2 linked regions of the Geobacter metallireducens GS-15 genome follow. The protein of the gene in region 1 interacts with the protein of each later gene in a pairwise test. Links are inferred from orthologs where the notes say so. Each region holds a gene or a part of one and is shown on either strand. Other genes may lie near its edges.

Evidence for each region.
Region 2: the proteins of kdsB (region 1) and GMET_RS04020 interact in binary tests that used the Escherichia coli proteins (3 or more experiments, as listed by UniProt). The link is inferred for Geobacter metallireducens GS-15 from one-to-one orthologs.

The regions. Positions count from the first base shown.
Region 1 is NC_007517.1:1,435,064-1,438,356, reverse strand. What follows is about bases 218-3,192. They hold kdsB (3-deoxy-manno-octulosonate cytidylyltransferase), read right to left. Parts: upstream 2,100-3,192; coding sequence 1,335-2,099; downstream 218-1,334. Other genes in these bases: GMET_RS06410 (carotenoid biosynthesis protein), read right to left, coding at 3,126-3,192; GMET_RS06415 (phosphorylase), read left to right, coding at 2,346-3,104; GMET_RS06425 (CTP synthase), read right to left, coding at 218-1,251. Also shown: more of GMET_RS06425, read right to left, coding at 1-217; more of GMET_RS06410, read right to left, coding at 3,193-3,293. UniProt on the Escherichia coli protein: Activates KDO (a required 8-carbon sugar) for incorporation into bacterial lipopolysaccharide in Gram-negative bacteria.
Region 2 is NC_007517.1:881,686-884,839, reverse strand. What follows is about bases 23-2,858. They hold GMET_RS04020 (TetR/AcrR family transcriptional regulator), read right to left. Parts: upstream 1,818-2,858; coding sequence 1,227-1,817; downstream 23-1,226. Other genes in these bases: GMET_RS04010 (zinc ribbon domain-containing protein YjdM), read right to left, coding at 2,698-2,858; GMET_RS04015 (outer membrane protein), read right to left, coding at 1,940-2,599; GMET_RS04025 (YhdH/YhfP family quinone oxidoreductase), read right to left, coding at 169-1,173; GMET_RS04030 (flavin reductase family protein), read right to left, coding at 23-141. Also shown: more of GMET_RS04030, read right to left, coding at 1-22; more of GMET_RS04010, read right to left, coding at 2,859-3,039. UniProt on the Escherichia coli protein: Involved in response to both electrophiles and reactive chlorine species (RCS). Represses the transcription of the nemRA-gloA operon by binding to the NemR box.

The sequences.
Region 1 (3,293 bases):
AAGATGAATGACCGGATTCGCGCAGTCGGGTCGGAATTCGCTGGAGAAGGCGTTGTCAAGGCCACAGACGTTGCGGGCATACTCGACAACAGCCATTTGCATGCCGAGACAGATGCCGAAAAACGGAACTTTCCGGGTCCGGGCGTACTCGATGGCCTTGATCTTTCCTTCGGTCCCCCGTTCTCCGAACCCGCCTGGCACGAGAATGGCATCGACGTCGTCCAGAAGACCGCCGAGGCCTTCGCTCTCCAGCTTCTCGGAATCGAGGTAGCGGAGGTAAACGCGGCAGTCATTGGCGATCCCGCCGTGGGTTAGGGCCTCGGCAAGGGATTTGTACGATTCGGTGAGGTTCACGTACTTACCGACGATGGCAATGTGAACCTCGCCCTTGAGCGGGTTGCGGAGCTTCTCCACTACGCTTTCCCAAGGGGCCAGGTCCGGGGCCTTGGTCCAGATGTTGAGCTTGTCCACCACCTGGTCGTCGAGCCCCTGTTTGTGGAGCGCGAGGGGGACTGCGTAGATGTGCTCGGCGTCTGCGGAGGTGATGACCCCCTTTTCCTCCACGTTACAGAAGAGGGCGATCTTCGCCTTCATGTCGTGGGGCAGATCCTTCTCGCAGCGGCAAATGAGAATATCGGGCTGGATGCCAATTTCCCTCAACTCCTTGACCGAGTGTTGGGTCGGCTTGGTTTTCAACTCGCCGGCGGTCTTGATGTAGGGAACGAGCGTCACGTGGAGATAGAGAACGTTGCCTGCGCCACGGTCGGCCTTGAACTGGCGGATCGCCTCGAGGAACGGCAGCGACTCGATGTCCCCCACGGTGCCCCCGACCTCAACGATAGCCACATCGGCACCCTTGGCATTCTCGAGAATCTTATGTTTGATCTCATCGGTGATGTGGGGAATTACCTGGACGGTCCCTCCCAGGTAATCGCCGCGACGCTCCTTCTCGATGACCGAAAAGTAGACCTGGCCCGTGGTGAAGTTGCTCCGTTTGGAAAGCCGTGCCGACGTATAGCGCTCGTAGTGGCCAAGGTCCAGGTCGGTTTCGGCGCCATCATCGGTAACGAAAACCTCACCATGCTGGAAGGGGGACATGGTACCGGGATCGACGTTAATGTAGGGGTCGAGCTTCTGCATGGAAACCCGCAGGCCCCTGGCCTCCAGGAGAGCCCCGAGGGATGCCGAGGCAAGCCCCTTGCCTATGGAGGAAACAACTCCACCGGTCACAAAGATAAACTTGGTTTTCATGAATGCTCCTAAAACAAGCCAATGGTAAGGGACATCAGAAAGGGGATTGCCTGCTTTAACCGTCCCCTCGTGCCCGCGAACCTTCAGATTTGGAATCTCGACAACTTTTCGACGACCTTATCCAGATCGCTCGGCGTATCGACACCGATCGACTCGAAGGACGTTTCCACCACCCTTATGCGGAAGCCGTTCTCCAAAACCCTCAACTGCTCCAGTTTCTCCGCAAGCTCAAGGGGAGTGGGCGCCATCCGGGCGAACGCCAGGAGGAAGTCGCGTCGATAGACATAGAGCCCCACGTGTTTGTAACACAAAAGCCGTCCGGTGACGAACGCCTCGTCCTTCAGGTCGTTCCACTTGTCGCGGAAGTTGGGGAGAGGCGAACGGGAGAAGTACAGGGCATCTCCCTCGCGATCGGTTACGACCTTAACCACATTGGGACTCAGGAAATCGTGCAGCGACTTGATACGGCTCTTGAGGGTCCCCATCCGGATCGATGCGTCGGCAACCAGAGGCGCAATTGCCTCGTCGATCATGGCAGGTTCGATAAGGGGCTCATCACCCTGAACGTTCACAATGATATCTGCATCGATGCGGGCAGCAACCTCGGCAAGACGGTCGGTACCTGTTTCGTGGGTCGCGGAAGTCATTTCCACCCGGCCTCCGAAAGCACGAACGGCTTCGGCAACCCGCTCGTCATCGGTAGCGACAATAACCTCGGACACCAGACCGGCCTTGGCTGTCCGCTCGTAGACATGCTGAACCATTGGCTTGCCAATGATCTCGGCGAGAGCCTTGCCGGGGAAACGGGTCGAGGCGTATCTGGCAGGAATGATTGCTGTTATTTTCATAACAATAGTTCCGGCTCCACCCCACACAAAACACGACGGCACGCATAAACGCCACGCATCGATGATGCCCGGCACTGAGCGCTGAATAAGACAACCGACAATAGTCCTGATGGGGGCAAAAGATTTGCTGCTGCTAGGATTGTGTCCCTTCGGCAGGTGGGACGGATAACGCTACCTCAAAGGCCGTAGCGTGTCAAGGGATGAAATGCGTTGCCGCACGGGGTTCCCTTTGGTACAGTGCCGCCCATGGGTACTATCGGACTTATTGCGGCAATGCCCGACGAGATACGGCCTTTCCTCCGACTGGCAAGCCCTGCGGCACGCTTGCACGGCGGGAGATTCCCCATTTGGCGGTTGCGGGTCGGCAATGATGACATCGTTCTCGTGGAATCAGGGATGGGGATCGACAGGGCGACAGCGGCAACCGATGCGCTCGTGGCTGCAGCCTCGCCGGTCGCCATCCTTTCCTTCGGTTTTGGTGGTGCCGCGTTGCCCGGCCTCAAAGTGGGAGACCTGGCGGTGGGAATGACAAGCTGGTTTGCCGGTACGGAGGGGATTGTCCTCCGCAGGGGAATCGACCGGAACCTGGCCGAAAAGCTGGCCGAAGAGCTCAACAGGATATGCAACGGGGTCACCCGGGGTGAAATTATCACATCCGCCCGGATTCTCAAGAAGGGCGATCTGGCTCATTCACTCCCGAACGGAATATCCTCGCCGATTCTCGACATGGAAACGGCCGCAGTGGCCGAGGCAGCCCACCGGCGCGGGATACCAATCGTGGCCCTTCGCGCCATCAGCGACGACGCTGAAGAAGAGCTTTCCTTCTCCCTCGACGAATTCACCGACGATGACATGGCAATCCGCCCCCGGAAAGTGCTGGCGACCATCGCCCGAAAGCCCTGGATCATCCCCCAGCTTCTGAGGCTTGCCCGCAACTCCCGCATCGCCGGCAAACGGCTCGCCCAGGGGGTTCTGGCAACCGCAGAGTTTCTTTCCCGCGGATAAGGGGCGGGACAGTCCCTCCGTCTATCCCTTGCGGGCCGATGCGACAGACCAGGGGAAGTCCCTCAGATGTTCCGCCAGTTCCTCCTTACGGTATCGGTTAGTGCGGCGGATAATAGTCACTGTCGATATTGCCATGGCGGGGATGATGATGAAAAGGCCGGTCAGCGCCATGAGGCGCTCGCCAATCCA
Region 2 (3,154 bases), 550 kb from region 1 along the record:
CGCAACGCACGGGGGCTGGGAACAACAGATTCCGCCCCAAGCGGCATTCATCAGATTTGGCTTCCCCTCGTGGTCATAGGTGCCGACCATCAGGACAGGAGCCGGAAAAAGGAGGGTCTTGGCCCCCAGGGATTGTTTCATGGTATTCTCCTCTCGTGAATCAGATTTTCAGCTCTCCTGCAGGTTAACCACGACACGCCCCGTGATCCCCCCATGGAGAATCGCCTGGGTCATCACCTCCAGCCCCGCCAGGGTGCACTCCGTCACCATCTCGCCAAGCCGGGAGGGCTTCCAAGCGGTCGCAAGCCGCTGCCAGACCTCCTCGCGAAGCCCCCGGGGGCACTGGACCGAATCGATCCCCAGAAGGCTCACCCCCCGCAGGATGAACGGGTAGACGTTCATCGGCAGTTCCGGCGACCCCACGAGACCGCAGCAGGTGACCGTACCGCCGTACTTCGTGCTCTTCAGGACCGCAGCCAGGGTCTGGCCGCCGACCACATCGACCGCGCCGGCCCAGCGCTCGGCCAGGAGTGCCTTCTCCGCGCCGGCCGTCACGTCGTCACGGCCGATCACGGCTGTCGCGCCGAGCCCCTTGAGAAAATCCTCGTCGAACTCCTTGCCGGTGGCTGCCGTCACCCGGTAGCCCGCCCGGGAGAGGATGGAAACCGCGATGCTCCCCACCCCGCCGGTGGCGCCGGTCACGAGGATATCGCCGTCATCGGGCCTCACCCCGGCCCGCTCCAGCTTCAGCACCGACAGGGCCGCCGTGAAACCGGCGGTGCCGAGGGCCATGGCTTCGCGCAGCGTCAACCCCTCGGGCAACCGCACCGCCCACTCCGACGGGATGCGGATGTATTGCCCCCAGCCGCCGTCGGTTTCCATCCCCAGGTCGTGGCCGGTGACAACAACCTTGTCGCCCGGGGCGAAGGCACCGCTTTCGCAGGAGACCACCTCACCCGCCGCGTCGATGCCGGGAGTGTGAGGGAACTGCCGCGTCACCCCGGGGTGCCCCGTGGCCGAGAGGGCATCCTTGTAGTTGAGGGAGGAGTAGTGGACCCGCACCACCAGGTCGCCGGCCGGCAGGTCGTCGATGCTCCGCTCGCGGATCTCCCGCACGAACTGCTTCTCGGGGGTCTTCTCCACCACCAGCGCCTTGAATACCGAGTTTCCCATGCTCCCCTCCCCTTCTCAAATTAGACCAGTCGTCTAGTTGCCGAAAAAAATTTTCACACCTGCTCGCGCAGCACCGTTGCAAAAAGCGTGGCGATGAAATCCCGCAGGGGCTGGGGCGACTTCATCACCTTGGCCCGGAGGACAGCCCCTTCCCAGCCGGAGAGAATGAATCCCGCCACCACGGACGGGTCAAGCTCCGGTGCCAGTTCCCCTGCACGCTGGGCCTCCCGCAGGCAGGCGGCGTAGCGCTTCTTCCACGAGGTAAACACCTCTTCGAGCCTCGCCCGGAAGCGTTCGTTCTGGTCGGCCAGCTCCTGCCCCAGGTTGCCGATGAGGCATCCCTTGGCGCACTGGTTCTGCTCCAGGCGCGCCAGGCCGCTCTCCAGCAGATTACGGAGCCGATTCAGCGGTGTCACCTCATCGTCGTTCAGGAAGGTGTCGAGCCGCTGGTCGTAGCGCTCGGCAAAGTGGTCAATCACCGCCAGGCCGAACTCCTCCTTGCTCCTGAAATAGTAGTAGAATGAGCCCTTGGGTACACCAGCCTCCCTCAGCACCGCATCAATGCCGGTGGCGTTGAACCCCTGACGGCCGATGAGGTCGGTGCCGATGCGGATGATGGTTGCTCTCGTTTCGTTCTTATCCATGGGGATCATTATTAGACCGGTCGTCTACAAAGTCAAGGAGGGAATTTAGAGTGAATGGTTGTTCCTATCACAAACGGAAAAGCCCGCACATGGCGGGCTTTTCCGGGCGCTACCGAATAAATCTAGAACTTGACCCTGAGCCCCATCAGCGCATTGTGGCTCTCGAACCTGAACTTGGTCGCCGTCACCACACCTTCGTCGAAGGTGGCCTTTGAAGTGCCGAAATAGCGATATCCCAGGTCAAGGGACATGATCGGGTTGAGGGCTATCTCCACCCCGGCTCCCGCCTGGTAGGCGAAAACGGTGTCATCCCCCTTCTCATAGAGGGGGTCCAATTCAGTACTGGTGGTATTACCCAGATTGAGCACGGCGAAGCCGACGCCTCCTCCCACGTAGGGGGTAATGGGGCTCTGGTTGTGCATATCGACAAAGGCGTTGGCCATGACCGCCAGGGCACCGAGATCACCATCCACGCCGTGGAAGCGGTACCCGTCCGAAGCAGTGACGGACTTGATCTCAGAATGCCGGTAGGAAAGCTCCCCCTCCAGGCGGAGAAAGCCGTAATCATACCCAGCGGTGCCACCCACGACAATACCGGGATCGAACTCCACCCGGTCGTTGAAGGATGTACCGGAATCGGTGCCGGCAACGTCGGCGTCCCGGGGGATGCTCACCCCGAGGAAACCGGAAAAATACCCCCCGGGCCGGGCAGGCGTTGCCTGGCTCATGGCGGGCATCCCCCAGATGGCGATGGCTGCAGCGGCAATGAGAATTCTTTTCATGGTTATCCTCCTTGAATGGTATGCCAAATGTAATCAGTATAACGCAAAAGGAGGGGTGCAGTTTACATCCCGGGCCTGAATGGAGGCGAACCAGTCATTTACGCCTTCTTTACGAACTCCGATTTCAACTGCATTGCACCGATCCCGTCGATCTTGCAGTCGATGTCATGGTCTCCTTCGACGAGACGGATATTCCTGGCCTTGGTTCCGACCTTGATCACCGACGACGAGCCCTTGATCTTCAAGTCCTTGATCACCGTAACCGTGTCACCGTCACTGAGAACATTGCCATGGGCGTCACGCACCACGCGACTCCCGTCCCCGCTCTCCGCTGCCGTTTCCTTCCCCCATTCATGGGCGCATTCCGGACAGACATACATGGTTCCGTCTTCGTACGTGTATTCTGAACTGCATTGTGGACATTTTGGCATATCGCTCATGGCGCATCCTTTCTGATTTATTATGGGGGCCATATTGGGATCAGCCCACCATAGATGTCAAGCTGCTTCCGCCGCGCCATTCCCACTCAATGCCGCCCCAACCAACACTTTTTAC